Regions from separate parts of the Micromonospora sp. NPDC050397 genome, predicted to be linked through region 4. Evidence: riboswitches for the same ligand, from Rfam matches in the RefSeq annotation. Region 4 holds a riboswitch; each other region holds the start of a gene.
What was found. A riboswitch is a leader RNA that binds a small molecule or an ion and turns the genes downstream of it on or off. The one in region 4 is predicted to bind cobalamin.
Positions count from the first base shown of each region.

Region 1: another riboswitch for cobalamin. It lies ahead of ACI2K4_RS29040 (ribonucleoside-diphosphate reductase subunit alpha); the one in region 4 lies ahead of cobN (cobaltochelatase subunit CobN).
Region 2: another riboswitch for cobalamin. It lies ahead of bluB (5,6-dimethylbenzimidazole synthase); the one in region 4 lies ahead of cobN (cobaltochelatase subunit CobN).
Region 3: another riboswitch for cobalamin. It lies ahead of metE (5-methyltetrahydropteroyltriglutamate--homocysteine S-methyltransferase); the one in region 4 lies ahead of cobN (cobaltochelatase subunit CobN).

Region 1 covers NZ_JBJDPS010000013.1:44-7,168, reverse strand. The annotation lists partial or broken gene ACI2K4_RS29040 (ribonucleoside-diphosphate reductase subunit alpha) at 1-1,297, opposite strand, end outside; cobalamin riboswitch at 1,432-1,644, opposite strand; gene ACI2K4_RS29035 (HoxN/HupN/NixA family nickel/cobalt transporter) at 1,935-2,954, opposite strand; gene ACI2K4_RS29030 (hypothetical protein) at 2,905-3,456, opposite strand; gene ACI2K4_RS29025 (hypothetical protein) at 3,536-4,810, opposite strand; gene tsaD (tRNA (adenosine(37)-N6)-threonylcarbamoyltransferase complex transferase subunit TsaD) at 5,427-6,464, opposite strand; gene def (peptide deformylase) at 6,461-7,015, opposite strand.
Region 2 covers NZ_JBJDPS010000021.1:65,870-73,475, reverse strand. The annotation lists gene ACI2K4_RS33750 (homogentisate 1,2-dioxygenase) at 1-228, opposite strand, end outside; gene ACI2K4_RS33745 (hypothetical protein) at 324-1,214, shown strand; gene fahA (fumarylacetoacetase) at 1,211-2,413, shown strand; gene ACI2K4_RS33735 (DUF397 domain-containing protein) at 2,609-2,812, shown strand; gene ACI2K4_RS33730 (methyltransferase domain-containing protein) at 3,090-3,932, shown strand; gene bluB (5,6-dimethylbenzimidazole synthase) at 3,966-4,583, opposite strand; cobalamin riboswitch at 4,692-4,892, opposite strand; gene ACI2K4_RS33720 (SRPBCC family protein) at 5,044-5,553, shown strand; gene ACI2K4_RS33715 (PQQ-binding-like beta-propeller repeat protein) at 5,607-6,866, shown strand; gene ACI2K4_RS33710 (hypothetical protein) at 6,890-7,606, opposite strand, start outside.
Region 3 covers NZ_JBJDPS010000013.1:8,588-15,261, reverse strand. The annotation lists gene ACI2K4_RS29065 (prenyltransferase/squalene oxidase repeat-containing protein) at 4-1,446, shown strand; gene ACI2K4_RS29060 (glycine hydroxymethyltransferase) at 1,524-2,945, opposite strand; gene metE (5-methyltetrahydropteroyltriglutamate--homocysteine S-methyltransferase) at 2,997-5,237, opposite strand; cobalamin riboswitch at 5,350-5,561, opposite strand; gene ACI2K4_RS29050 (hypothetical protein) at 5,670-5,972, shown strand; gene ACI2K4_RS29045 (ribonucleotide-diphosphate reductase subunit beta) at 5,950-6,674, opposite strand, start outside.
Region 4 covers NZ_JBJDPS010000007.1:265,122-272,727, reverse strand. The annotation lists gene cobN (cobaltochelatase subunit CobN) at 1-2,957, opposite strand, end outside; cobalamin riboswitch at 3,081-3,203, opposite strand; gene cobG (precorrin-3B synthase) at 3,304-4,572, shown strand; gene ACI2K4_RS24325 (precorrin-8X methylmutase) at 4,569-5,195, shown strand; gene ACI2K4_RS24320 (precorrin-2 C(20)-methyltransferase) at 5,219-6,790, shown strand; gene ACI2K4_RS24315 (hypothetical protein) at 6,807-7,187, opposite strand; gene ACI2K4_RS24310 (DUF397 domain-containing protein) at 7,335-7,526, shown strand.

The DNA of each region.
Region 1 (7,125 bases), on a different contig from region 4:
AGCGCCGGTCTGGTTCGACAGTCGGTTCGAGGCGTCCTTGAACGTCATCCACCCGTTGCCGGTCTGCGCCAGGGTCCGCATCATCCGCCCGTACAGGTCCCGGGCCTTGACCGTCTTGACGGCCTTCTTCTCGGCCGCCCGGTACGCCTCGTCGAAGGCCTCGCCGAAAAGGTCGGGCAACTCGGGGGCGTCGGACGGGTCGATCAGCGACCAGTCGCCGTCGGCCTCGACTCGCCGCATGAACTCGTCCGGCACCCAGTTGGCCACGTTGAGGTTGTGCGTACGCCGGGACTCCTCGCCGGTGTTGTCCCGCAGTTCCAGGAACTCCTCGATGTCCGGGTGCCACGGCTCCAGGTAGACGCAGGCCGCGCCCTTGCGTCGACCGCCCTGGTTCACCGCCGCCACCCCGGCGTCGAGCGTCTTGAGGAACGGCACGATGCCGTTCGACCGGCCGTTCGTACCCCGGATCAACGCACCGCGACCACGTACCCGCGACCACGAGATGCCGATACCGCCGGAAAACTTCGACAGCTTCGCAACCTGGTGGTAGCGCTCGTAGATCGAATCGAGCTCGTCACGTGGGGAGTCGACCAGGAAACACGACGACATCTGCGTGTGCCGGGTGCCGGAGTTGAACAACGTCGGTGAACTCGGCAGATAGGCCAGGCTCGACATCAGCCGGTAGAAACCGATCGCCTCACCCGGTGTCTGCGACAGGCCGCAGGCCACGCGCAACAGCCAGTACTGCGGCGTCTCCACCACCAGGCGGGACTCCGGATGCCGCAGCAGGTACCGGTCCGCGACCGTACGCAGCCCGAAGTACTCGAACCGCAGATCCCCCTTCCGGGTCCACGGCATCGTCCAGCTTGCGGGCATTACGCGCGACGAACTCGGCCGTGTCGTCCCCGATCAACCCGAGCTGGTGCGCGTGGCGAATCGACTGACTGAAGCTGGCCACGCCCTGCCCACGAACCTCCTTGTCCACGTACGCGGCCAGCAACCGCGCCGCGAGCTTCGAGTACTGCGGCTCCTCGCCAATCAACTCCGCGGCGGTCTGGATCGACAGCTTGTCCAGCTCAGCGGTGGTCGCCCCGTCGTACAGGCCGCTGATCGTCTTCGTCGCCACCCGCAGCGGATCCACCTCGTCCAGGTCTCCGACCCAGCGCTCCACCGCGCGGACAATCTTGTTCACGTCGACTGGCTCGGTGTCGCCGTTGCGCTTACGGACCTGCATCACGTGCCGGCGCTGTTCCGGTACCGCCTGTTCGAGCAGACCCTGCTCCCGTGTTGGCGTCATGTCCCCCTCCTCATGCCTGTCCACGAGGTCGACGGACGCGCAGGGGGAACGCCACTGTTCGCCTGACGGCGTGCCTGCCACGACGGACCGGCTGATGGCGTCGGCCGTCCCACGCGACCTTCGACCGCCACACGCGTCGCGTGCGGCGCGCTGGCAGGTCTTCGGACTCGCGGGCGTCGTACTCGTACCTACTGGCCATCGCTTCCCAGACCCAGTACGGGTCCAGTGCTGTGTGACGGCGGTCGTTCCCACTCACCGCTGCGGGGCAGTCCCGGACTCACACCGGGTTCCCTCTTGCCTCGGCCACCGCGCGGAGCGGCGGTCGAACCAGCTGCGAGAGACACCATATATGGGCGCCAGGCTGAATCGGCAACACCAGATGTCGTGTCGGGCGTGTCGCGGCGCACCGTCACCACATGGTGCCCCGGGTGATGCCTCCCGGTCCCGACGGCGTACGGTGCAGAGCGTTGGCCGAACACGGGGCGGCCGGCATGTCTCGAACGAGCGCGCCGCTGAAGTCGAAGCCGTGCCCGATCAGACGACGGTGGTCCTGGCTGAGCTCGTGACGGGCCGCCCACGGGAACCTCGGCTACCGGTGCCGCGCTACCGCTGTACGGTCTCGTTTCGCCTCGAAGGTTCACCCTGGGTCAGCGACGGGTGCAGATCCGTCGAGATCGGCGTTCCGTTTGCCCTCGATGCGGGCCACGCGCCAGATGGTGAGGGCGGCGACCCAGGTCAGCGCGAAGAGTCCGACGATGACGTACCCGACGAGGTTGAGATTGAGGTTGCCGATCGCCGCGAGCGGACCATGTTGGATGTCGAGCTTGTCGGTCAGGATCGAGATGAGTTCGATGATGCCGATCATGAGCGCCACCGCGACGGAAAGCCCGGTCAGGGTGATGTTGTAGTAGACCTTGCGGACGGGTTTGGCGAACGCCCAGCCGTAGGCGTGGATCATGAGGTAGCCGTCGATGGTGCTGAGCAGGCTCATTCCGGCGGCGAAGAGAATCGGCAGGGTCGGCACCGCGTACCAGGGCAGGCTGAAGGCGGCGGCGCCGCCGGCGAGGACGAGGAGGGAGACCTCGGTGGCGGTGTCGAAGCCGAGTCCGAAGAGCAGCCCGATCGGGTACATCTGCCAGGGGCGGGTGACCGCGCGGGTCGCTCCGGCCAGGATCCGGTTCATCAGGCCCCGGTTGTTGGGCTGCTGTTCCAGGGCCGCCTCGTCGTAGGCGCCGTGCCGCATCCGGCGAAAGACCCTGATCACACCGACGAGCACCACCAGGTTGAGGATGCCGATGAGGTAGAGGAAGACGCCGGAGACGGTGGTGCCGATCACCCCGGTCGCGGTCTGTAGTGCCGAGGAGTCGTCCTGTACCTGTCCGGCGAGCGCCCGTACGCCGATCCCGAGCAGGAAGCAGAGCCCGAACACGACGTCGGAGTGACCGAGGGAGAACCAGAATCCGACCGAGACGGGTTGCTGGCCGTCGGTCATCAGCTTGCGAGTGGTGTTGTCGATCTCGGCGATGTGGTCGGCGTCGAAGGCGTGCCGCACGCCGAGGGTGTAGGCGGTGACGCCCAGGCGCGATTCATCGGTGGATACCCGCTGGTCAGCGTGTGGCCACTGCCCCGACGCCCGATGGTCCACCGGAGCGGACACCCGACGGGATTGTGTTCGGGGCAAGCATTTCCGCCACAACCGGGGTGAACTCGGCGACGTGCCGCCAGATTCGGGGTGCCGCAGCGGCGGCGGTCGCGACGGTGGCATCGGTCTGGCGAAGGAAGGCGAGGTGACGGCAGGCGTGCACCGCGACGTCCAGGGGGCGGATCTCGGTGGGGGAGGGGGCGAGGGGATCGTCGGAGCCGAGCACCGGTGCGGGTGCGACCGGCGTCGTCGCGGCACCCGGCCGGGGGTCGGGTAGAGCGACGTAGGTGACGATGAGGTGACGGTCGGCGAAGCGCCACGAGGTGGAGTGCAGGAGCCCGTCGGGATGCCCCGACGGCAGCTCGGCCAGCGACCGCGCCACGGCATCGGGATGTTCACCCCGCAGGGGTGCGGAGATGACGCGAAACCGCAGGCCATCCAGGTCGGCACTGATCAGGAGCACCTCGACAACAACGGTCGTCGTCGGTGCGGCGGCGATGCGCGGTGACGATGGCACCTGATCAGCTTAGGAAGAGGGTCGTTCCGATCTCGGTGGGTCCCGGAGATTCACTCCGCCGAGAACCGAGCGGGACCGTTCAGCCCTCAGCGGATGCGGCCACCTCCCATCCCGTGCCGGCCTCGGTGTCGTTGACGACCAGTCCGGCGGCTGTCAGAGCAGCACGGATGCCGTCCGCAGCCTGGTACGCCTGCTCCGCGCGGAGCTGGTCGCGTACGCGAAGGAGCGGTTCCACCAGGGGGCGAAGCAGTTCGTGTGGGTCTCGGAGGCCCACGGCGGCGGCGTGGCCGAGCCGGACGATGAGGCTTCGCAGCACGGCGCGAGCCTGGGTCGTGCCTTCGTCCTCGTCGGTGTCCGCCGCCCAGACGCGGATCGTCTCCTCGAGGTCGAGAATCACCGCCACCATGTCGTCGGCTGCCCCGGCCAGTCGGGCTACCTCGAAGCGCCGCTCGCAGTCCAGTGTCACGTCTGGCAGGGGTAGTGGTTGCGCTGCCCGCGAGGGTTGGACCGGGACCCGGCTGGTCGCCGTCGGCGCGCGTAGGTCGCCGCGGGTTAGCGCGCGCAGCTCGGTCAGAGTCAGGGTGGCACCGGCCGGTAGTACGTGGCTGCGGCCGGCGCGGCGTACTGTCATGCCACCTCGGCCGGTGATTTCCACGTCGCCGCTGAGCAGGTCGAGAACCACCGCGGTGTGTTCGTCCACACCGAGGATGGCCGCGTCGTCGGACAGGTCCTGTTCGAGGACGGTGAGGCGCCGTTCGCCGAGGTACGAGTAGCGGGTGTCGTGGGTGCCGCCCTCCGTGTTGTTGTAGTGGGGTATCACCACCACCTTGAGGTCGAGCCCGGCGAGCAGGTCGAGCCCTTCGCGCCAGTGCGGTGCGGCTCCGACCTTGTAGATTTCGTAGACCGGAACGGCGAGATACCCCATCGTGGCGGCGGCTGCGGAGGCGAACACGGTCGCCCCTCGCGGACGTCGTACCCGCTCGGCCAGGGCGGCGGCGACTGGTTGACGGTGCCACTGGTCGAGGGCGTAGGAGGGGCTTCCCGGACCGGAGAAGAGCCAGTCTGCGGTCCGCACCATGGCCAAGCCCCGATCGGCATCCGACCCCGCGGGTGCTCGACCGCGCATGCCCGGCGCGACCGACACCCGTAACCCGACACTGTCGTGAAAGTAGTGCTGCGCGCGAGCGGAGATGTCGGCGACATTTTCCTGAAAGCCGTACGGCGTCTCGAGCAGCACCGCGTTCGGTCGGTCCGACGGCAACTGGTCGACCACTGCGCGGTGGACACTGACCATGGTCGGGCTTGTCTCACCGGAACCCATGATGACGAGCAGTGCGCACTCGGTCCGCTGCATGAGCTGCCTCCTCGGCCCCATTCGAGCCCGCGTCCACCTCGGACCGTAACCCACGGTCGCTACGACGTCACGTCGGTACCCCCGCTGTTCGGTGTTGCTTCGACACCAGTCCTCTGGTGCGCGGACCAATCAGCGGTGCCGGAAGAGTCCCTCGTTGACGTTCGGTCGCGAGCGGGAAGAGGGGCGATCGTCGGAAGCGTCGGCGTGAAGGCGAGTAGTTTGCCGGCGGATGAAGGGAGGGGGTGACCTCTCTTAAAGCCGCCCCTGGGCTATTGCCACTACTTTGCAACAGTGGCACCGTGGTCGTCGGTGGAGGTCAACGAACCGCGCGGGTGCCGAGTCACGCCGGCCGGGTAGGTGACGTCCACCTGCGCTCGGTGCCGTTCGTGTCCGGACCAGGGTGTGCGACCCACACGCCCTGCTGACGGCCGCACGGTTGGTATGGCCGAGTGTGCGTGTAACTGGACCGGATCACGATGCTCAGGCCGGCGCCGCTGGCTTCGGGAGCGGGTGTCGTGATCCGGCGCCGGTCCGCCCTGATGCCCCGGTTCTCGGGGACGCCGGCAGGTAGGCGCCTCGGGCTCATCGGCCGACACCACGCAGGTGGGTGAGATGCCTACCCGGGGCCGTGGAGCAGAGCCCTGCGGAGGATCGCGGACGGGTCCGCACCGAGGTCGAGCTGGCTCGGGGTGGCGTCCGCGCGGACGAGCAGGTCTCCAACCGCGGCGATCATGGCCCCGTTGTCGGTGCAGAGACGGGTTGACGGCACCCGCAGGCGGATGCCGGCGGCCATGCATCGCTGTTCGGCGAGAGCACGGACCCGGCTGTTCGCGGCGACTCCACCGACGAGGAGCAGGGTGTCGACGTGGTGGTCCCGGCAGGCGGCGACGGCCTTGCGGGTGAGGGTGTCGGCGACGGCCTCCTGGAACGAGGCGGCGACATCCGCGACCGGTAGCGGCAGGTCACGATGCTGTTCGACCCAGCGGGCGACGGCGGTTTTCAGACCGGAGAACGAGAACCGGTAGGGCGGGTCGTGCGGTCCGGTCATCGGGCGGGGGAACAGGATCGCGTTCGGGTTCCCGTCGCGGGCGACCTGGTCGATCGCCGGTCCGCCGGGATAGGGCAGGCCGAGCAGGCGGGCGACCTTGTCGAACGCCTCCCCGGCGGCGTCGTCGACCGTGTCGCCGAGGTGCATGACCGGGTCTCGGGCGAGGTCGCCGATCAGCAGGAGCGACGTGTGCCCACCGGAGACGATGAGCGCGACGCAGCGCTGGGGGAGGGGCCCGTGTTCGAGTACGTCGACCGCGGCGTGCCCGGCGAGGTGGTGTACGCCGTAGAGCGGTACGCCGAGGCTGAGCGCGTACGCCTTGCCGGCGGCGAGGCCGACCTGGACGGCGGTGGCGAGTCCGGGTCCGGCGGTGGCGGCGACCGCGCCGATGTCGGCGAAACCGATCCCGGCCTGGTGCAGCGCGTGTTCGACCATCGGTGTGATCGCGTGCAGGTGGGCGCGGGCGGCGATCTCGGGTACGACTCCGCCGAAGCGGGCGTGTTCGTCCATGCTCGTGGCGAGCGCGTCGCCGAGCAGCACTCCGTCGGCGACGATCCCGACACCGGTCTCGTCGCAGGATGTCTCGATGCCGAGGACGACCGTCACAGTGTGCTGTCCTGCTCCACCCCGACGCCCACGCCCGGGTGTTCGGCGCTGGCGATCAGGATCTGCTTGCGCTGCTTGATCGGGAGCCGGTCGACGTAGGCGAGGCCGTCGAGGTGGTCGACCTCGTGCTGGAAGCAGCGGGCGAGGGTGCCGGTGCCGTCCAGCCGGATCGGTTCACCGTGCAGGTCGACGCCGGTGACAGCGGCGGTGGCGGACCGCGCCAGGTCGGCGTGCTGCCCCGGTACGGACAGGCAACCCTCGGAGTCGATCACCAGTTCCCGCTGTTCGGGCAGGTGCAGCACCGGGTTGATCACGTGGGTGATGGTGTGGGTGCCGGTGGCGTCGGGGCAGTCGACGACGAAAATCCGGGCGTCGACGCCGATCTGGTTCGCGGCGAGGCCGACCCCGTTGGCGGCGTACATGCTGGCGAACATGTCGTCGACGAGCGCGGCGAGCGCGTCGTCGAACACGGTCACCGGCGTGCACCGGTGGTGCAGGACCGGGGTGCCGTAGCGGGTGATCGGCCTCGGGGTGCCGGCATGCCTCTCCATAGCTGCCCATACTATGCAACTGCAAAACTCTGGCAGTAGGGGAGCGGGTCTGATGCGTACGGCGGAGATCAAGCGGCGGTACCTGGCGCATTTCGCGGCGAATGGCCATA
Region 2 (7,606 bases), on a different contig from region 4:
CAGGTGCCGGGGCTTGAGCGGCAGGTTCGGCACCCGGGACCAGGCCGGCGGGGTGAACTCCTCGGCGGCCACGATCGCGGTCGGCGGGTAGCGGTGGTAGAGCAGCGACGAGTCGGAGGAGAAGCCCTCCTGGCCCATCAGCTCCTCGGCGTAGAGGCTCCCGTCGGGCTGCCGGAACTGGGTGTGGCGCTTACGGGGCAGCTCACCGACGCTGCGGTAGTACGGCACTTTGACCTCCGCATTTGTCCCATTCAGCGGCCGATGGTGTCCGATAATCGGACGCTGTTGTCCGTTAGTCGTAGCGTCCCGTAAGTTCTCTGTTCGTGTCAACGCAGGTGCCCCGGCTCTTCGCCGGCCTGGTCGACGACGCCGCCGTCTTCCCGCCCGGCAGCGCGTCGCTCGCCGACGCCCTGGTGGCCCACCGCGAGCACCGCACCGCCTGGTACGCCGACCTGGTCGGGCCGCTGCTGGTCCCGGCGTCGGCGCTGGCCCACCTGCCGGCGCTGCTGGAGCCCGGGGAGCGGATCGAGGTCGGGGTGATCGGCGACGTGCCGATCGGCCGACTGCCCGCGTTGCTCGGCGCGATCGACGACCGGTTGTGCCCACGCCAGTTGGAGGTGGCGGTCGGCAAGCGTGGCGAGGACCCCACCCCCGGACTGGCCGAACTCCTCGCCGTCCACGGCGACCTGCCGCCCGCCGCAACCGCTGGCCACAGCGGGTCACCGACGCTCGACCTGTACGCCGAAGTCCCGCTGACCTGGGGACTGCTCGCCGCACTGGACCGGATCGCGCGGGCGCGCGCGGCCGGGGCGCCGGTCGCGGCGAAGTTCCGCACCGGCGGGCTCGCCGCCGAACTCTTTCCCACCCCGGTCGAGCTGGCCGCGGTGATCCGCGCCTGCCGGGACCGGGCCCTGCCGTTCAAGCTCACCGCCGGCCTGCACCACGCGCTGCGCCACACCGACGCCGAGACCGGCTTCACCCATCACGGGTTCGTCAACGTGCTGGTCGCCACGGCTGCCGCCGCCGAGGGCGCCGAGGTGGCCGAGATCGCCGAGCTGCTGGCCAGCGGTGACCCGCTCCGGATGGTCGAGCCGGCCCGGGTCCGGCGGGAGCAGGCCCGGCCGCTCTGGCGCGGCTTCGGCTCGTGCAGCATCGACGAACCACTGACCGACCTGGCCCGGCTCGGGCTGATCAACCAGGGGGAGAGCACGTGAGCTGGGTCGAGGGCGCGGCGGGCTCGCCGTACGACGTACACAACCTGCCGTACGGGGTGTTCGCCCACGGCGACGTGCCGGCGCGGATCGGCGTACGGATCGGGGAGTATGTCCTCGACCTCGACGGCGCCGAGGCGGCCGGGCTGGTCCTGGCCGGGGGTGCGCTGCGTGAGCCCTCGCTGAACGCGTTCATGGCGCTCGGGCAGGCGCAGTGGGGCACGGTGCGCAAGCGGGTGGTCGAACTGCTCACCGACCCGGCACACCGGCCGGCGGTCGCCCCGCTGCTCCACCCGCTCGCCGAGGTCGACCTGCTGATGCCGTTCGCGGTGGGCGACTACGTCGACTTCTACTCCTCGGAGCAGCACGCGTCGAACGTGGGCCAGATCTTCCGTCCCGGCGAGCCGCCGCTGCTGCCGAACTGGAAACACCTGCCGATCGGTTACCACGGCCGGGCCGGCACCGTGGTCGTCTCCGGTACGCCCGTCGTCCGCCCGGCCGGACAACACTCCACTGGGGACGGACCCGGGTACGGGCCCTCGACGCGCCTGGACATCGAAGCCGAGGTCGGCTTCGTGATCGGGCTCGGCTCGGCGCTCGGCGACCGGGTGCCGGTCGAGGACTTCCGGGCGTACGTCTTCGGTGTGGTGCTGCTCAACGACTGGTCGGCGCGGGACCTGCAAGCCTGGGAGTACCGGCCGCTCGGCCCGTTCCTGGGCAAGTCGTTCGCCACCTCGATCTCACCCTGGGTGGTGCCGCTGGACGCCCTGGAGCACGCCTGGGTGCCGGCTCCGGAGCAGGACCCGCCGGTCCTGGAATACCTGCGCGACGAGCCGCACCTCGGTCTCGATTTGCGGCTCGCGGTCGACTGGAACGGCAGCCGGGTGAGCGAGCCACCGTTCGCCGGCATGTACTGGACCCCGGCTCAGCAGTTGGCCCATTTGACCGTCAACGGCGCCTCGGTGCGTGCGGGCGACCTCTACGCCTCCGGCACCGTCTCCGGCGTACGCCGCGACCAGGTCGGCTCGTTCCTGGAGCTGACCTGGGGCGGGGCCGAGCCGGTGGCACTCGCCGAGGGCGTGGCCCGTAGCTGGCTCGCCGACGGCGACACGGTCACCATCAGCGCTACCGCTGCCGGCCCCGACGGCCGCACCGTCGCCCTCGGCGAAGTGACCGGCACCGTACTTCCCGCGCGCCCCTGACCCCTACTTCGCCATCGTCTATCGATTGTGGAGCACCGTTGGTCGCGGTGCGATTGATCGAGTCGCACAGTCTGTGTGAGCGTGCCCCGCTGTAGTGGCGCATGTTGCATTCGGTAACGCGTTCGCTCCCTTCGCCGTGTAAGAATACCGGCGAACGCACTTTTATGTGCATAACTCGTCGTAAAGGGGTATAAAATGCAGATCGATCTCGCGCGCGCGTCGTGGCGTAAGAGCACCCGGTCGAACGACCAGGGCTGGTGCGTCGAGGTGGCCGACAACCTGGCCGGCGTGGTCGGGGTGCGTGACTCGAAGGACGTCACGGGACCGGTGCTCTCGTTCAGCCCGACCGACTGGTCCGCGTTCATCGGCGCGGCACGGGCCGGCTCCTTCGACGGCTGATTCAGACAACTCCATTCGCGTTTCCCGGGCGGCCCCGTCCAGCGATGACAGGTCGGGGCCGCCTCGCCAGGTCCGGCACCGGTTGCCGCCGGTCGTTGCCGGTCGGTCGCCGCGAGCCACGCACGGATCGGTGCGAAATTCACCCCCGTGACGCTTTTCTCGGCCGCCCGCTCACCGTTGCGGATGACCAGGCAAAACGATGCTTGCCGACCGGTGTGACGCAGGCAACGCGGGGATGGCTGTCGCGACGACCCGTCGGCAGAGCAGCCTTACCGACGTGACGGACGAAATCGCAGGTACCACATCCTTCAGTGACGTCGACGGGGCCGGGAACGAGCTCCAGACGAGCATGGTCGACTACCTCGAACGCATCGCCGCCTATCCGTCCATCCGGCAGGTGCGCGAGGTGGCCCGTGCCGCGCTGGACGCCTGGCCGGGTCAGCGACTGCTCGACGCGGGGGCCGGGGCGGGCGAGGTGGCCCGCGAACTCGCGAGGCTGGTCGGACCGGAGGGCGAGGTGGTCGCGGTCGACCGGTCGGAGTTCTTCGTGACGGCGGCGACCAGGCGGCACGACGGCAGCCGGGTCGAGTACCTCGTCGGAGACGTCACCGCGCTCGACCTGGCCGACGAGAGCTTCGACGGCGTACGGAGCGAGCGGGTGATGCAGCACCTCGCCGAGCCCGACCGCGCGGTGGCGGAGCTGGTACGCGTGCTGCGCCCCGGCGGACGACTGTGTCTGATCGACACGGACTGGGAGAGTCTTCTGCTGGACGGGATAGCGCCCGAGCTGATCGAGCGCATCCGGGGGAAGTTCTTCCAGTACGTCGCCACCCCCGAACAGCCGGACAAGTTCCGGATGGGCCGTACGCTGCGCCGCAGGCTGCTGGCGGCCGGACTCGACGAGGTGCGCGCCGAACCGATCACTGTCGCGGTGACCGACTTCGCGGAGGCCAACGCCATCGCCCCGATCTTCGACCGGGACGCGATCCGCAGGCTCGGGGCGGATCCGGCGCTGCTCGGCGCGGAATGGTTCGAAGCCGTCGACGCCTCGGTCGCCCGGGGTGACTTCCTCCTCGCGATCACGATTTGGGTGGTCAGCGGGGTCAAGCCGCTCGGTTGACGGCGCTACCCGGCCTCCGCGTCGAGAACCGGGTCAGCGGGCGGTCCACCGGTCGTGGTGGACCGCCTCGGAGAGTGGCCGTCGCCGACGCCAGCCGTGCCGCTCCAGGTCGGGGACCTGTTCGAGGTGGCTGACCGGGCCGAGGCAGAGCCAGGCCACCGGGCGGACCGTCGCCGGGATGCCCAGCAGGTCCCGCAGGAACTCCTCCCGGTAGAACGAGACCCAGCCGAGGCCGAGTCGCTCGGCGGTCGCGGCCAGCCAGAGGTTCTGGATCGCCAGGCAGACCGAGTAGAGGCCGGCGTCGGCGATCGAGTGACGCCCGAGCACCGCCGGGCCACCCCGCTCCGGGTCGTACGTGACCACCACCGACAGCGTCGACTCACGTACGCCGTCGATCTTGATCCGGGCGAACCGTGCCGCGGCCTCGCCGTCGAGGGTGGCCGCGAAACTCTCGCGCTCCCGCTCGACGTGCCGGTGGAACCGCTGACGCAGGTCGGGGTCGCGAACGAGGAGGAAATCCCAGGGCTGGGAGAGTCCGACGCTCGGCGCGGCGTGTGCCGCGGCCAGCACCCGGTGCAGCACCTCGTTCGGGATCGGGGCGCCGGTGAACTCGGCGCGCACGTCCCGACGGCGGTGGATGACCTGGTACAGCGCGGCGGCAAGATCCGTCCCGCCGATCGGGTCGGGTTCGGTTACCGGCACGGGTTGGGTGACGGGTTCGGTGTCCAAGGCAGGCTCCCGCTGCGCTCGTGCCCCGAAACGGGGCTCGTGACGCGAGGCCGGTCTTCGGACTCCCGGATCAGCGCTGGTCACCCGCCTTCCCAGCCCTCGTGGGCCAGTGGCCGCGTCTCGTACGCGTGGGTGGCAGCTCCCCGGTCACCGCGGCGGGCCCGTGCCGGATTCGCACCGGCTTCCCGATTCTCCCCGCGACCGCGGGGCACCTCGCAACGTTTGTGCCACCCGGGACCATAGCGGAGTCGTTCGCCCCGGCGTCACCGAGCCGTTCGCGACGTCACCCGCGTCACCTTCTTGTCGCCGCTCGCCGATCTTTGCGCTGGTCGGGCGCTCTCGCCCGTACGGTGGGTGTTCGGGGAAGGGCTCGGGGGGTGCGATGGCGACGGTGGCGGTGACCCGACTGGTGGAGGCGTCGGCCGACGAGTTGTGGCGGGTCTTCACCGACCTTCCGGGCCGAGACGGCTGGCTCTCCACCGTCACCGGGATCGAGGTGCTGACCCCGGGACCGGTCCGGCCCGGCACGACCTGGCGGGAGGGGCACCGGCTACCGGACGGGACCGGGCTGGTCGAGGAGTTCCGGGTGGAGGAGATGGTCGCGCCGCACCGGTTGACGGTCACCTCCGCCGGAGCGGGCGTCGACTACCGGACCGCGTACAGCTTCACGCCGGTCGACGGTCGGCGATGTCGGCGGGGCGGCTGGACGGCGGTCAGCGTGGTGCAGGAGGGCGTGGTCACCACGCCGTCCGGGCGGCTGATCGCGCTGCTCTTCGGCGGGCTGGCGGCCCGTACGGTCGAGAACGTGCTCCGCCGCGACCTGGCCGATCTCGCCGCCGCCGTCGGGGTGACCGGGCCGGGCCGTCGGGGTGACCCCGCCGCTGCCGCCTGACCTGCCAGGCGCCGGCCCGGACCGGATGGATAGGGTGCCGGCGGAGGTGCTGGATGCGATCCCGGAGCGGGGGAGTGGCTCGGCGTCGGCCGATCGTCGTCGCGATCGCGGCGTTGCTGGCCGTCGCGGCAGTCGCCGTGGTCGTCCACCGGGTGCTCGCCCCGGCGGAGGTGCTCACCACCGCCCGTACCGGATATCCGGCCCCGGTCAACGCGGCGACCGGTGTGGTCGGCACGCTCGCCTCCGCCCCGCTGATCGTGGACGGCCGGCTGCGGGTCTACGCCACCACCCGCCAGGTCCGCGCCGACCTGCCGGTGGACGCCCGGACCCGGCGTACGCCGTACTGGTCGTACCGGCGGTGGCCGGCCGAACTGATCGGCGTCGTGGCCAGCGGCACCACCGTGGTCAGCCGCTGGTCGGACGGGAACCTGGTCGCTCTCGACGCGCGTACGGGCCGGATCGTGTGGCGGGTCGACGGTCCACCGCCCGGACACGGGTACAACGGACGACGCACCGGAGCCAGCACCAACTACACCCCCGCCGGTCTCATCCCGGCGACCGGTCGGAGCGGCCGGGCGGTGCTGGTGGTGATCGGCGGCTCGGGAGTGCGTGGTCTGGACCTGGCCGACGGGCGGGAGCTGTGGCGGGTCGGCATCGACGGCTCCTGCCGGGCCGGCGCGCTCACCACCAGCGGCGGGCAGCTCGTCACCGTCGACGCCTGCGCGGCCCCGCAGGTGGCCGAGTTCCACGACGTGGAGTCCGGCGAGTTGGTCGACCGGTGGCGTCCGGAGGACGCCGGCCCGGAGCTGGGGCTGGCCCCGCTCGGCTGCGGCAACGGCGGGTCGAACTGTCCGGCGATGCGGACCAGCAGCGCCGGGACCACCCGTGGCTGGCTGGTGGATCGGGACGAGCCGGTGCCGGTGCCGGTGCTGGACCCGACCGAGGCGGTGCTCGACGGGGACGTGGCGCTGACCCCGAGCGGTCGCGAACTGGTGGCCCGCTCGGTCCGCGACGGCAGCGAACTCTGGCGCCGGACCGGGCGTGAGCCGGCCCGGATCGTCGCCGTCCAGTCCGGCCGGGTGCACCTGCTCACCGACGCGCACGAGCTGGTCACGCTGAATTCGATGACCGGGGCGGAGCGGTCGAGTTTCCCGCTGACCGCCGGGGACGAGGTCGTCGCGTGGCGGCCCGGCTTCGCGTACGCGGCGGACGGCTTCGTCGCGGTGGAACGGCTCGCTTCGGCCGCCCCGCCGGACGCGGACGACCAGCAGTTCTACGGCGCCGCCCAGCCGGTCATCCTCGCCGCGACCTGAGTTTTCGGGCGGTTACCGGAAGGTCACCCAGCCACCGTGGACCGGTTCCGCCGGGAACGACGCCTCGACAGTGCCAGCACGAGCACCACGATCATCGTGATCGCCAGTGCTCCGGCAGTCAGCAGCCAGGGCGATTCCAACCGGCTCAGGGGCGAGCCCGGTTGCCCTGGCCGTCCCGGGTCCGGGAAGGTGATCCGGGTGGTGGCGGTTTCCCTCACCAGACCACTTTCCAACTCCACCGCTATCTGCCAGGGGCCGTTGGGCAACTCGCGGGGAAGAACCGCGACCACCGTGCCGGACTCGCCCGGTGCCAGGGTGGTGCCTTCGAGTACGTCGAACGGCCCGGCTCTCATGCCAGCCGGCCCGTCGGAGAGGGCCACCGAGCCGGCCAGGTCGAGCGCACGCTCGCCGGTGTTGCGTACCGCGACCCGCACCGAGGGCACGCCGAGGGTGTCGCGGCTCGGGATCATGTCGCCGATCGTGAAACTGGACGGCGGCTCGCCGCCAATGCCGATGTTGAGATAGGTCCGCACGCCAACTCTGTGGATCTTGTTGACGTTGGCGGAAGGGTCGGTCGCCGAGGCGACGGAGGCCCAGATGACCGCGTACCGTTCGCCCCTCGACGCCCTCGGCGGCACGGTGATGGTCGTCCGGAAACGTGCCGACTCCCTGGGCGCGAGATCCACCGACGCGCGGTCGAGCGAGATCCACGAGGCCAGCTCGTTGGAGGCCCGCCCCTC
Region 3 (6,674 bases), on a different contig from region 4:
CCCATGGACCGCACCGTCCCCGACCGAGCCGCAACCCGGCCGATCCGAACCCGCCGCACCGTCACCGCCGGGCTTGCCTGTGCGGCGATCGCCGTCCTGATCACCCCTACCACCGCCCATGCCACCTCCACCCCGGCACAGATCGCCACCTCGCGCACCAACGGCGTCGCCTACCTCAAGACGTTGCAGGCCGCCGACGGAAGCTTCGCCAGCAGCGGCCTGTCCAACGAGTGGGCCTTCAGCGCCTTCGCCGCCGCCGGTACGGCCGCCGTCGACATCGCCCCCGGAGACGACGTCACCAAGAACGCGCGGACGGTCTACCGCAACCAACTCTCCGCACCGTCCTGGCCCGGCGCCTCCCCGGTCGTCACCGACTACGAGCGAGCAGCGTTGAACGCGTACGCCGCCGGCATCGACCCGGCACGAGTATCGTCCGGTCAGAACCTGATCGCAAAGATCGCCTCCTACTGGCAGCCCAGCGCACCCGGTTACTACGGCCCACCCGCGAACTTCAACGGCACCGTCTTCGCCCTGCTCGCCCTCGCCGGCGGCAAGACCCAAGCCGGAGCGCCGCGGGTGCCGCAAAGCCTGCTCAACGCCTCGGTCACCGTCGTCCGCGCCAACCAGCACACCGACGGCGGCTGGAATTTCAGCCAGGCCGCCGGAAATCCGGCCCAACTCGCCGCGCCGAGTGACATCGACATGACCGGGGCGACCATGGCCGCGCTCTGCGCCAGCGGCGTCGCCAACACCGACAGCGCCGTCCAGGCCGGCAAGAACTTCCTCAAGAGCAAACTGATCAACGCCTCCGGCGCGTTCAACTCCATGTTCGGGGCCAACACCAACTCCAACGGCTGGGCCGTCTCCGGGCTCAACGCCTGCGGCATCCCCAGCCAGGGCATCGACTTCACCACCCCGGCCGGCAGGACACCCATCGACTTCCTGCGCGCGCAGCAGTTCACCCCGGGCGGCGGGTTCCGCTACCTGCCGTCCGACACCGCCCCACAGCCGTACGCGTCCATCGACGCCGTCCGTGCCATCTCCGGCGGCGGCTTCACCGCGACACCCCCGGTCCCGGTCACCGCCGGAGCGCCGCAATGGGTCGGCACCACCACCTTCACCAGCGGGCAGACCAGCACCCTGGCTCTGGTCATCGACACCGGCACCGGCAGCCCGAACGTCTGCTCGGTCAGCGTCACCCCGACCGGGTCCACCACCACCCTCGGCGCGGTACTCGACGCCGCCACCACCGCGGCCACCCCGACCGGCTGTGTCACCAGCCGGGCACCGACCTCCGGTACCGGAACCGTCACCTCGATCAACGGTGTCACCAACAGCGGCGCATCGACCTGGAAACTCAGCGTCGACGCGGGAGCGGCAGCTGCGGCTACCAGGGGGGCCACCATCAGCCTCGGTGACACCATCTCCCTGCGATACGGCAGCTAAACAGCATCTACCGTGTAGCCAGCACGGCGACCCGGGTGGCAGCCCTTTCTGAGAGGTGCCACCCGGGTCTGTCGTCCTCAGCCGAGGTCGACGCCGGGATAGAGCGGGAACGGGGCCAACAGATCCGCCGCCTGCTTGCTCACCTGGTCTGCCACGACGGGATCGATCTGGTACTTCGCCTTGGATCCTGCGCTCGGGGTGGTACTGCTCAGCACGGTGTGGATCAGATCGGCGATCTGATCCATCTCGGCGGCGCCGAGGCCCCGGCTGGTCAGGGCCGGGGTGCCGATACGGATGCCCGAGGTGTACCAGGCGCCGTTCGGGTCCTGAGGGATCGCGTTGCGGTTGGTGACCACACCACTGGCGAGCAGGGCCTGCTCGGCTTGGCGGCCGGTGAGGCCGAACGGGTGCACGTCGATCAGCACCAGGTGGTTGTCGGTGCCGCCGCTAACCAGTTGGATGCCGCGCCGTAGCAGCCCTTCGGCGAGGGCCTGACTGTTGGTGACGATCTGCTGGGCGTAGGTAGCGAACTCGGGCTGACGGGCCTCGGCGAAGGCGATCGCCTTCGCCGCCATGACATGGCTGAGCGGGCCGCCGAGCACCATCGGGCAGCCACGGTCGACCTGGTCGGCGAGTTCGGGCTGGGCGAGGACGGCACCGCCGCGCGGACCGCGGAGGCTCTTGTGCGTTGTCGTGGTGACGATGTGCGCGTGCTCGACGGGGTTGTAGTCGCCGGTGAAGACCTTTCCGGCTACCAGACCGGCGAAGTGCGCCATGTCGACCATGAGGGTCGCGCCGACCTCGTCGGCGATCTCGCGCATCGCCGCGAAGTCGACCTTGCGGGGGTACGCCGAGTAGCCGCCGACGATGATCAGCGGTTTGAACTCGCGGGCCGTTTCCCGCAGCGCCTGGTAGTCGATCCGCCCGCTGGACGGGTCGACGCCGTAGCTGCGCTGGTCGAACATTTTGCCGGAGATGTTGGGGCGGAAACCATGGGTGAGGTGGCCTCCGGCGTCGAGCGACATGCCGAGCATCCGCTGGTTGCCGAACGCGGCGCGCAGCTCGGCCCACTCGGCGCCGGTGAGGTCGTTGACCTGACGTTTTCCGAACTTCCTCAGGTGCGGGACCTCGACCCGGTCGGCCAGGATCGCCCAGTACGCGACCAGGTTGGCGTCGATGCCGGAGTGCGGCTGGACATACGCGTACGGCGCGCCGAACAGGGCCTTCGCGTGCTCGACCGCGACCGCCTCGACGGTGTCGACGTTCTGGCAGCCGGCGTAGAACCGGCGGCCGATGGCGCCCTCGGCGTACTTGTCGGACAGCCAGTTGCCCATCGCCAGCAGCACAGCCGGCGAGGCGTAGTTCTCGCTGGCGATTAGTTTCAGCGACTCGCGCTGGTCGCGCAGTTCGTTCACGATCGCGTCGGCGATCCGCGGCTCGACGGCGCGAACCGCCTCGATCGTGGAGCGGAAAGCAGTGGATTCGACGTTCAATGTCACTCCCGGGTCAAGCCGGGCGGGTCCGCTTCGAACCCGCCCGGCAAGGTGTTGTCAGTTTCCGCGCACCTCGGCGGCGGCCGCGACCAGGTGCCGCAGTGATGCCTCGACCTCGGAATAGCCGCGGGTCTTCAGACCGCAGTCAGGGTTGACCCAGAGTCGGCGGGCCGGGACGGCCGCGACGGCGCCGCGTAGCGCCTCGACCACCTCGTCGTGGGTCGGTACCCGGGGCGAGTGGATGTCCCACACGCCGGGTCCGACACCCCGGCGGTAGCCGATCGCGGCGAGGTCGTCGAGGACCTCCATCTTCGAGCGGGACGCCTCGATGCTGGTCACGTCCGCGTCCAGGGCGTCGATCGCGGTGATCACCTCACCGAACTCGGAGTAGCACAGGTGGGTGTGGATCTGGGTGTCGTCGGCGACCCCGCTGGTCGCCAGGCGGAACGCGCCCACCGCCCAGTCCAGGTAGGCCCTCTGATCAGCCTTACGCAGGGGCAGGGTTTCGCGTAGGGCTGGTTCGTCGACCTGGATGACCTTGATTCCGGCGGTCTCCAGGTCGTGGCACTCGTCGCGCAGGGCGAGTGCAACCTGATCTGCGGTGTCACCTCGGGGCTGGTCGACGCGGACGAATGACCAGGCGAGGATGGTGACGGGGCCGGTGAGCATGCCCTTGACCGGCCTGCTGGTCAATGACTGGGCGTAGGTGGACCATGCGACGGTCATCGGTGACCTGCGGGCCACGTCGCCGTAGATGATCGGCGGACGTACGCAGCGGGAGCCGTAGGACTGCACCCAGCCGTGATGGGTGGCGGCGAACCCGTCGAGTTGCTCGCCGAAGTACTGGACCATGTCGTTGCGCTCCGGCTCGCCGTGCACCAGCACGTCCAGCCCCAGCTCCTCCTGTAGCCGGATGACGTGCTCGACCTCGGCACGCATCCGCTCGGTGTAGCCAGCGTCGTCGAGAGTGCCGGCGCGCACTGCCGCGCGGGCCTTGCGCAGCTCGGCGGTCTGCGGGAAGGAGCCGATCGTGGTGGTCGGCAGCTCCGGCAGCCCCAGACGTTCCTGCTGGCTGGCGGCCCGGTCGGCGTAGTCGCCACGCTGCCGGTCCCCGGAGCCGAGCGCGGCGAGCCGCGCCCGCACGCCGTCGTGCCGCCACGCATCGGGGGCGGGTGGCAACGGTGCGGGCAGGTGCGCGGTGCCGTCGCGCAGCGCCCGTCCGAGCAGCACAACCTCGTCCACCTTCTGCCTGGCGAACGCGAGCCGCTCGTACAGGCGCGCGCCGAGGTGGGTCTCGACGGACAGGTCGACCGGAACATGCAGCAGCGAACAGGACGTGGACACCGCGACGTGGTCGGCCAGCCCGGCGACCGTCGCCCCGGCGGCGACGGCGGCACGCAGGTCCGTACGCCAGATGTTGTGGCCGTCGACCAGGCCGGCGACGATGGTCTTGCCACGCAGCGGACCGGCGGCGGCGAGCCGGTTGAGGTTATCCGGCCCGGCGACCAGGTCCAGACCGACCGCCTCGACCGGGGTTTTCAGTAGGGCAGGCAGGGCGTCGCCGAGCTCGCCGAAGTAGGTCGCGACAAAGATCTGCGGCCGGTGTTCGACTTCGCCGAGCCGGACGTAGGCACGGCGCAGGGCGTCGATCTCCTCCGGGCTGCGGTCGGCGACGTAGGCGGGCTCGTCCAACTGCACCCACGCCACACCCGCCTCGGCCAGCGCACCGAGGATTCCAACGTACGCCTCGACCAGGTCGTCGAGGCGGGCGAACGGATCGTCGCCCTTGGCCAGCAGCAGGAAGGTGGCCGGCCCGACCAGCACCGGGCGGGTCTTGATGCCCAGGTCAGCGGCTTCGGCGTACTCACGTAGCGCCTTTGCGGGGTTCGCGACAAAGGCGATGTCCGGCCCGATTTCCGGGACCAGGTAGTGGTAGTTGGTGTCGAACCACTTGGTCAGTTCGAGGGCCGGCTCGGCGTCGACCCCTCGGGCCATGGCGAAATAGGTGTCCAGCTCGGAGAGGCCGAGCCGGGCGAACCGGTCGGGGATCGCTCCGACGGCGACAGCGGTGTCGAGCACCTGGTCGTAGTAGGAGAAGGTGTTCGACGGGATCGAGTCGAGCCGGGCGTCGCGCAGTGTCCGCCAGACCTCGGCGCGGAGGGTGGTGGCGGTGTTTGCCAGGCTGTCGGCGTCGATGGTGCCGGCCCAGTATGCCTCGACGGCCTTCTTCAGCTCGCGGTTGGCACCGATGCGGGGATAGCCGAGCACGGTGCTTTGACCGAATGCGGTGGTGCTCACGGGGGGTCCTTCCCTCGAAGCGTCCGGCGGACACGGGAGGGGGAAGACAGGGTACGGCCACGTACCATCTCTCCGCCCTAGCCCTCCCGAGAGGCCGCTGGCGGCGCACACCGGCGGTGTGCGCAGCGCTGGCAGGTCTTCGGACTCGTGGGCATGACACAAGGTCGCCTACTGGCCGTCGCTTCCCAGACCTTACGGTCCAGTGCTTTGATGACGGCGGTCGTTCCCACTCACCGCTGCGGGGCAGTCCCGGTCTCACACCGGGTTCCCTCTTACGACGCCTTACCCTGACGGGTCGGGCGAACCAGCACCGCTCGCCATCGTACGGGGCGCGGGGCGGTTTACGGGCCAGGGTGTCCGAGGCGCGAGACGGTGTCTCAGCGTTGCGTGATTGACTTGACCTCCGATGTCCACCGCAGCGGAGGATGCCGCATGGGCCGCAAAATCGACCGCCGTACTGTGATCGTCGATGGCCGCGAGATGGTCGCGATAGCGCCTGCGGACTTCGAACGCCTGGACGCCTCCCGCCGGCAGGTGGGCGCGCGGGTCGCGCGCGTCGTGCGGTTACGCCAGGAGTTGCACGACGCTCATGCCCGCATCACGCGAGTCCGGGCCATCCTCACGGACGCTCAACCCGCCGAGTGCGTTTGTGATCGTCTCGCTGCTGTCCTGGGCGACGAGAGCGCCCAGGACAGCAGTCTGACTCACCCGATCAGAAGTCGTCGTCGAAGCTGACCGAGCCGCTCACCCCGACCTGGTAGGCCGACACCCGCCGCTCGAAGAAGTTTGACAGTTCCTGGACGTCCTGCAATTCCATGAACGCGAACGGGTTCTTGCTGCCGTACATCGGGTCGATGTTGAGCACGGCCAGGCGTCGGTCGGCGACGTGTTGCAGGTACTCCCGCATGTCTGTCAGCGACATCCCGGAAATGCCCTGTTCGAGCAGGTCGGCGGCGAACTGGACCTCGCATTCGACGGCCTCGGCCAGCATGTCCCTGACCTGCTGTTCCATGTCGGCGTCGAACAGGTCAGGCTCCTCGGCCCGCACGGTGTCGACGACGTCGAAAGCGAACGCCATGTGCATCGACTCGTCGCGGAACACCCAGTTGGTGCCGGAGGCGAGCCCGTGCAGCAGACCCCGGGAACGCAGGAAGTACACGTAGGCGAAGGCGCCGTAGAAGAACAGTCCCTCGATGCAGGCGGCGAAGCAGATCAGGTTGAGCAGGAACGCGCGCCGGTCCTCGCGGCTCCTCAGCTCCCTCAGTTCGAAAATGGAGTCGATCCACTTGAAGCAGAACTCGGCCTTGCGGGCGATCGACGGGATGTTTTCCACCGCCGCGAACGCGGCGAACCGTTCCTTCTCGTCCGGGACATACGTGTCGAGGAGGTTCAAATAGAACTGGACGTGCACGGCCTCCTCGAACAGTTGCCGGGACA
Region 4 (7,606 bases):
GGCAGCAGCCCGGCCCCGTACGCGCCCGGCTTCGAGCCGAAGATGCGCATGGTGGAGCGCCGCTCGTCCCCGTGCTCGGCCTGGTCGGCGAGGGCGTGCGCCCGTACGTAGTTCGCCTCGGCCGGCTCGTCCAGCCCGGCGACCAGCCGTACCGCGTCGTCGAGCAACGCGACCACGTGCGGGAACGCGTCCCGGAAGAAACCGCTGATCCGCATCGTCACGTCGATCCTGGGCCGGCCGAGTTCGGCCGGGTCGATCGGCTCCAACCCGGTGACCCGGCGGGACGCCTCGTCCCAGCGCGGCCGTACGCCGAGCAGCGCCAGCACCTCGGCGATGTCGTCGCCGGCGGTGCGCATGGCGCTGGTGCCCCACATGGACAGCCCCACCGAGCGGGGCCACTCGCCGGTGTCGGCCCGGTAGCGGGCCAGCAGCGAGTCGGCCATCGCCTGCCCGGTCTCCCAGGCCAGCCGGCTCGGCACCGCCTTCGGGTCGACCGAGTAGAAGTTCCGACCGGTGGGCAGGACGTTGACCAGGCCGCGCAGCGGCGACCCGCTCGGACCGGCGGGAACGTACCCGCCGTCGAGGGCGTGCAGCACGGCGGCCAGTTCGTCGGTGGTCCGGTCCAGCCGGGGCACGATCTCGGTGGCCGCGAACTCCAACACCCGGGCCACCTGCGCCCGATCCACCCCCGGCCCGCCATTCGTGGGAGCACCGAGTACGGCCTCGCAGACCTCCGCCGCCACCCCCGGCGTCCAGTCCCGTTCCTCCATCGCCAGCACCAGCGCGCGGGCGGTCTCCTCGATCCGGTCCACCTCGCCACGAGCGGCGCTGCCGTCCTCGGTCAGCCCGAGCGCCTCGCGCAGACCGGGCAGCGCGGCGACCTGACCGGCCCACATCTGCCGGGCCCGGAGCATGGCCAGCACCAGGTCGACCCGGTTCTGCCCGCTCGGCGCCACCCCGAGCACGTGCAGCCCGTCGCGGATCTGTACGTCCTTGACCTCGCAGAGCCAGCCGTCGACGTGCAGGATGAACTCGTCGAACTCGGCGTCGTGCGGCCGGTCGGCGAGGCCGAGATCGTGGTCGAGCTTGGCCGCCTGGATCAGGGTCCAGATCTGGGCCCGGATCGCCGGCAGCTTCGCCGGGTCCAGGGCGGCGATGTTCGAGTGTTCGTCGAGGAGCTGTTCCAGCCGGGCGATGTCGCCGTAGCTGTCGGCGCGGGCCATCGGCGGGATCAGGTGGTCGACCAGGGTGGCGTGCGCGCGACGCTTCGCCTGGGTGCCCTCACCGGGGTCGTTGACCAGGAACGGGTAGATCAGCGGCAGGTCGCCGAGGGCGGCGTCCGGCCCGCAGGCGGCGGACATGCCGAGCGTCTTGCCGGGCAGCCACTCCAGGTTGCCGTGCTTGCCGACGTGCACCACCGCGTGCGCGCCGAACTCGTCGGCCAGCCACCGGTAGGCGGCGAGGTAGTGGTGGCTCGGCGGCAGGTCGGGGTCGTGGTAGATGGCGACCGGGTTTTCGCCGAAGCCGCGTGGCGGCTGGACCATCACCACGGTGTTGCCGGCCCGCAGCGCGGCGAGCACGATCTCGCCCTCGGAGTCGCGCGAGGTGTCGACGAAGAGTTCACCCGGCGGCGGGCCCCAGTGCCGTTCCATTCCCTCGCGCAGCTCGGCCGGGAGGGTGTCGTACCAGGCCCGGTAGCGGCTGGCCGGGATTCGGATCGGGTTGCCCTCGAGCTGTTCCTCGGTGAGCCAGTTGAGATCCTGGCCACCGGCGGCGATCAGCCCGTGCACCAGGGCGTCGCCGTCACCGGCCGAGACACCTGGGAAGGCGTCCGGTCCGTCGGCGGGGCCGATGTCGTACCCCTGCTCGCGCATGGCGGTGAGCAGCCGGACCACGCTGGCCGGGGTGTCGAGGCCGACCGCGTTGCCGATCCGGGCGTGCTTGGTCGGGTACGCCGACAACATCAGCACGATCCGGCGCTCGGCCGGCGGGGTGTGCCGCAGCAGACCGTGCCGGACCGCGATACCGGCGACCCGGGCGGACCGCTCCGGGTCGGCGACGTACACGGTCAGCCCGTCGGCGTCGATCTCCTTGAACGAGAACGGCACGGTGATGATCCGGCCGTCGAACTCCGGGATGGCGACCTGGGTGGCGGTGTCGAGCGGGGAGAGCCCGTCGTCGTTCTCCGCCCAGACCGCGCGGCTGCTGGTCAGGCAGAGCCCCTGAAGGATCGGCACGTCCAGCGCGGCGAGCGCGCCGACGTCCCAGGCCTCGTCGTCGCCACCCGCACCGACCTCGGCCGGGCGGGTGCCACCGGCCGCGAGCACCGTCACGACCAGTGCGTCCGCCTCGCCGAGCGTCTCCAGCAGGGCGGGCGCGGGGCTGCGCAGCGAGGCGCAGTAGACCGGCAGCGGCCGACCGCCCGCGTCCTCGATCGCGGAGCAGAGCGTCTCCACGAAGGCGGTGTTGCCGGCCACGTGGTGGGCCCGGTAGTAGAGCACCGCGATCACCGGGCCGTCGGTGTGGCGTGACTCGCGCTCCAGCCGGCCCCACTCGGGTGTCGGCACCGGCGGCGCGAAGCCGTAACCGGTGAGCAGGACCGTGTCAGAGAGGAACCGGTGCAACTCGGTCAGGTTCGCCGGGCCGCCGTGCGCGAGGTAGGTGTGCGCCTGGGCGGCCACCCCGGCGGGCACCGTCGAATGGCCCATCAGCTCCGCGTCGGGGGCCTGCTCACCACCGAGCAGTACGACCGGCAGCGCCCCGGCCAGCAGCGCGTCGAGCCCTTCCTCCCAGGCCCGGTAGCCGCCGAGGATGCGTACCAGCACCAGGTCGACGCCGTCGAGCAGGGCGGGCAGCTCCTCGACCGAGGTGCGGGCCGGGTTGGCCAGCCGGAACTCGGCGCCACTGGCCCGGGCGCTGAGCAGGTCGGTGTCCGAGGTGGAGAGGAGCAGGATCATCGGGCACCGCACAGGGCGTGGCGAGACATGATGGTTCCTCCCTCGGGGTCCGCGCCCCGGGTTCGTCGGTTGCGGCCCGGTGCCGTCCCCGGTCGGGGGCGTACCGTGCCGCGCGGTGACCCGGAGTCTCCTGGCTCCCGGATCGTCGCTCGCCCCGGTCTTCCCGCCCGTGTGGGCCGTGACCGTGTCGGGGTCCGCTCCCCGGTAACAGTGGCGGGACCGCGCCGGGATCACACCGGCTTCCTCCACCTGTCGCCGCGTTCAGCGGCTCCCACTCTCACGAGTCCGACCCCGGTTCGTCAAGCCGCTCCCGGCCGGGCTGCTGGTGGGCCGTAGTATCCGCCGGGTGTGGTCACCACGAGGGCGGTCGGCACCGGACGCCTGTCCGGGGGCGCTGCGCGTACATGCCGCCGCCGACGGCAACCTGGCCCGGGTACGGGTGCCCGGTGGGCGCCTGCACCGCCGGCAGCTCGCCGTGCTCGGCGCGGCCACCGCTGACCTGGGTGACGGCGGACTGGAGCTGACCTCGCGGGGCAACGTCCAGCTCCGGGGCCTGGCGCCCGGTGCCGAACGGGAGTTGGCCGCCCGGCTCTGGGAGGCGGGCCTGCTCCCCTCCGAGACCCACGAGCGGGTACGCAACGTCATCGCCTCCACCCTCAGCGGCCGGACCGCCGGCGGCCGACTCGATGTCCGCCCGCTGGTCGACGAGCTGGACGAGGGGCTCTGCGCCGACCCGGCGCTGGCCGACCTGCCCGGCCGGTTCCTGTTCACCGTCGACGACGGCCGGGGCGACGTGACCGGCTTCGGCGCGGACGTGGGGCTGGTCGCCGTACCGACCGGTGGGCTGGCCGTGCTGCTCTCCGGCACCGACACCGGGGTACGCGTACCGCCGAGCGCCGCCGCCGGGGTCGCCCTGCTCGCCGCGCACGCCTTCCTCGCCGAGTACGCCGACCAGGGCGGCGGCGCGTGGCGGCTGACCGAACTAGACGACGGCGTACGGCGGGTGACCGCACGGTTGCGAGCCGCCCTCGACCCGGCGACGCTCCTGCCGCCGGGTGAGCCGGTCAGCACGACCACACCGACCCGTCCGGCGGTCGGTCGGGTCTCCCAGGTCGACGGGCGGGTGGCGCTGGTCCTGACGGTGCCGCTGGGTCGACTCACCGGGGCACAGGTCGCCGCACTCGAAACCGCGTCCGCCGACGGCTCCGGCGAGATCAACATCACTCCTTGGCGCACCGTCGTCGTGCCCGATCTGGGCACCGGAGAGGCTGGGCGCCGGTTGGCCGCGCTGACCGCCGAGGGTCTGGTGGCCGAGGCCACCGCCGGCTGGGTCGGGGTGACCGGCTGTGCCGGCCGTCCTGGGTGCGCGAAGGCGCTCGCCGACGTACGGACCGACGCGGGTCGGGTGCACGCGGCGGCGGGTCCGGAAGGCTCGGGCCTGCCGGTGCACTGGGTCGGCTGCGAACGGCGCTGCGGCCGACCGACGGACCGGCATGTCGAGGTGCTGGCCACCGACGAGGGTTACCAGGTCAGCCTGGACGGTCGATCGCGTTCGCGGTTGATGACGCTGGACGAGACCGCTGCCGCGATCGCGGCGGCACGGAGGGGTACGTGATCGACTACGTCCGCGACGGCGCGGAGATCTACCGCCGGTCGTTCGCCACGATCCGCGCCGAGGCGGACCTGACGGGCCTGCCCGCCGACGTCGCCACGGTGGTCGTACGCATGATCCACGCCTGCGGCATGGTCGACCTGCCGGCCGACATCGGCTACTCCCCCGACGTGGTCTCGGCCGCGCGCGCCGCGCTGCGCGGCGGTGCCCCGATCCTCTGCGACGCGGAGATGGTCGCCTCCGGCGTCACCCGCAGCCGGCTCCCCGCCGACAACGAGGTGATCTGCACGCTGCGCGACCCCTCGGTGCCCGACCTCGCCGCCGCGCTCGGCACCACCCGCAGCGCCGCCGCCCTGGACCTCTGGGGCGACCGGCTCGACGGTGCCGTGGTCGCCATCGGCAACGCGCCGACGGCCCTGTTCCGCCTGCTCGAAATGATCGACGCGGGCGCCGGGCGACCGGCCGCCGTGCTCGGCATCCCGGTCGGCTTCATCGGCGCCGCCGAGTCCAAGCAGGCCCTCGCCGAGCAGACCGCCGGGTTGCAGTACCTGGTCGTGCACGGCCGACGGGGTGGCAGCGCGATGACCGCGGCGGCGATCAACGCCATCGCCGACGAGAGAGAGTGACCAGCGTGGACGGCGGTACGCCGATGGACGGCACGGGACCGGGTCTCGCACCGGGGCGGCTCTACGGGGTGGGGCTCGGTCCGGGTGACCCGGAACTGGTCACGGTCAAGGCCGCCAGGCTGGTCGAACGCGCGGACGTGATCGCGTACCACAGCGCGCGGCACGGGCGCAGCGTCGCCCGGACGATCGCGGAGCCGTACCTGCGCGGCGGGCAGATCGAGGAGGCGCTGACCTACCCGGTCACCACGGAGAAGCCGGAGCACCCGGACGGCTACCGCGCGCAGATCGAGGAGTTCTACGCCGAGTGCGCGGCCCGGCTCGCCGCCCACCTGGACGCGGGACGGGACGTGGTGGTCCTCTGCGAGGGCGACCCGTTCTTCTACGGCTCGTACATGCACATGCACAAGCGGCTCGCCGGCCGCTACCCGACCGAGGTGGTGCCGGGCGTGACCTCGGTCAGCGCCGCCGCCGCCGTACTCGGGCGACCGCTGGTCGAGCGGGACGAGACGCTGACCGTCTTGCCCGGCACGCTGCCGACCGAGGTGCTGGCGGAACGGCTGGCGGGCACCGACTCGGCCGCGATCATGAAACTGGGCCGTACCTTCGGCAACGTCCGCGCGGCCCTCACCCAGGCCGGACGGCTGGAAGAAGCCTGGTACGTCGAACGCGCCACCACCGACCGGGAGCGCTCGGCCAGACTGGCGGAGGTGGAACCGGAGACGGTGCCGTACTTCTCGCTGGCGCTGCTGCCGAGCCGGGTGCACGAACGTACGCGGGCCGAGTTGGTCGGGGTTGACCTGCCGTCGTCACCGGCCCCGGCGTCGTCCGCCGAGTCCGCCTCCGGCGCGGTCGGTGAGGTCGTGGTGGTCGGGCTCGGGCCGGCCGGGCGGGAGTGGCTGACCCCGCAGGCGCGGGCCGCCCTGGATGCCGCCGAGGACCTGGTGGGATACACGACCTACCTGGACCGGGTGCCGGTCAACCCGCGCCAGCGCCGGCACGCCTCGGACAACCGGGTGGAGGCGGAACGGGCCGAGTTCGCCCTCGACCTGGCCCGGCGTGGTCGCCGGGTCGTGGTGGTCTCCTCCGGTGACCCGGGCGTCTTCGCGATGGCCGCCGCCGTGCTGGAGGTCGCGTCCGAGCCAAAGTGGACCGACATCCCGGTACGGGTGCTGCCGGGGCTGACCGCCGCGCAGGCGGTGGCGAGCCGGGTCGGCGCCCCGCTCGGGCACGACTACTGCGTGCTGTCGCTGTCGGACCGGCTCAAGCCGTGGGAGGTGATCGCGAAGCGGCTCTCCGCCGCCGCGAGTGCCGACCTGGCGATCGCGATCTACAACCCGGGGTCGAAGAGCCGTACCTGGCAGGTGGCGGCGGCGAAGGAGCTGCTGCTGGAGCACCGGTCGCCGGAGACCCCGGTGGTGCTCGGGCGGGACGTCGGCGGGCCGGGCGAACGGGTCCGGGTGGTACGCCTCGCGGACCTCGACCCGGCCGAGGTGGACATGCGTACGCTGCTGCTGGTCGGCTCGTCCACCACACGGGTGGTCGAGCGCGGCGCGGGTGACCGGGTGGTGTTCACGCCCAGGTGGTACCCGGCCTGACCGGCAGCCCGGCCGGTTATCGCGGCGCGGCCCGGAGCCGGGTGGTCCAGTAGGTCAGGTCGGATCGGTGTTCGACCAGGGTGACCGGCTCGCCGCAGGCCTGCTCGATCAGGTCGGCCACCTCGTCGAGGTCGCCCGGGTTGTGGTCCCAGTCCCCGTCGCGGTACATCCGCAACCCCACGTCGGTCCGGTCCCAGGAGATCACCTCGGCCGCCTCGGGCGGCACCAGCACCACCGTGTAACGGCCGGCCTCGACCTCCGCCTCGCTCGGCTCGGCCTGCTCCGGCCGTCCGCGCCGGAACCGCTCCAGCACCGAGGGGATCGGTCCCGGCGAGTCCGCCGGGTCGTACGGCTGCGACCAGGTCGGGACGTATCGGTTCGGTTTGACATCGGTCATCTGTACGCCTCCCAGCGGTGTTTTGCGTTCGGAACCTTCTTTCGGCGGGAGGCGGAGAGGCTCGGCGAGGTAGCCTTGAGCCCCGCCGAGTCGGTCGATTTCGTTGCGCGGATCGCAACGGAGCACGAGCGAGAGTGAGCCTTCCTGATGATCGTCACCGGCCTGTCAGCAGCCACCTGGCGCAAGTCCAGCCGTAGTGGCACGAACGCGGACTGCGTCGAGATCGCCGAACTGCCGCAGGCCGTCGCCGTACGTGACTCCAAGGACCCGTCCGGGCCGGTGCTCGCCTTCGATCGAACCGCATGGTCCAGCTTCGTCAGGGCCACCCCCTCGACGTAATCTCCGGTCAGCGGGCCAACCCTGTAACTAATCGATTACCACTGGCAATATGGAGCGGTGGGTCCAGCGCGGTTCGATGT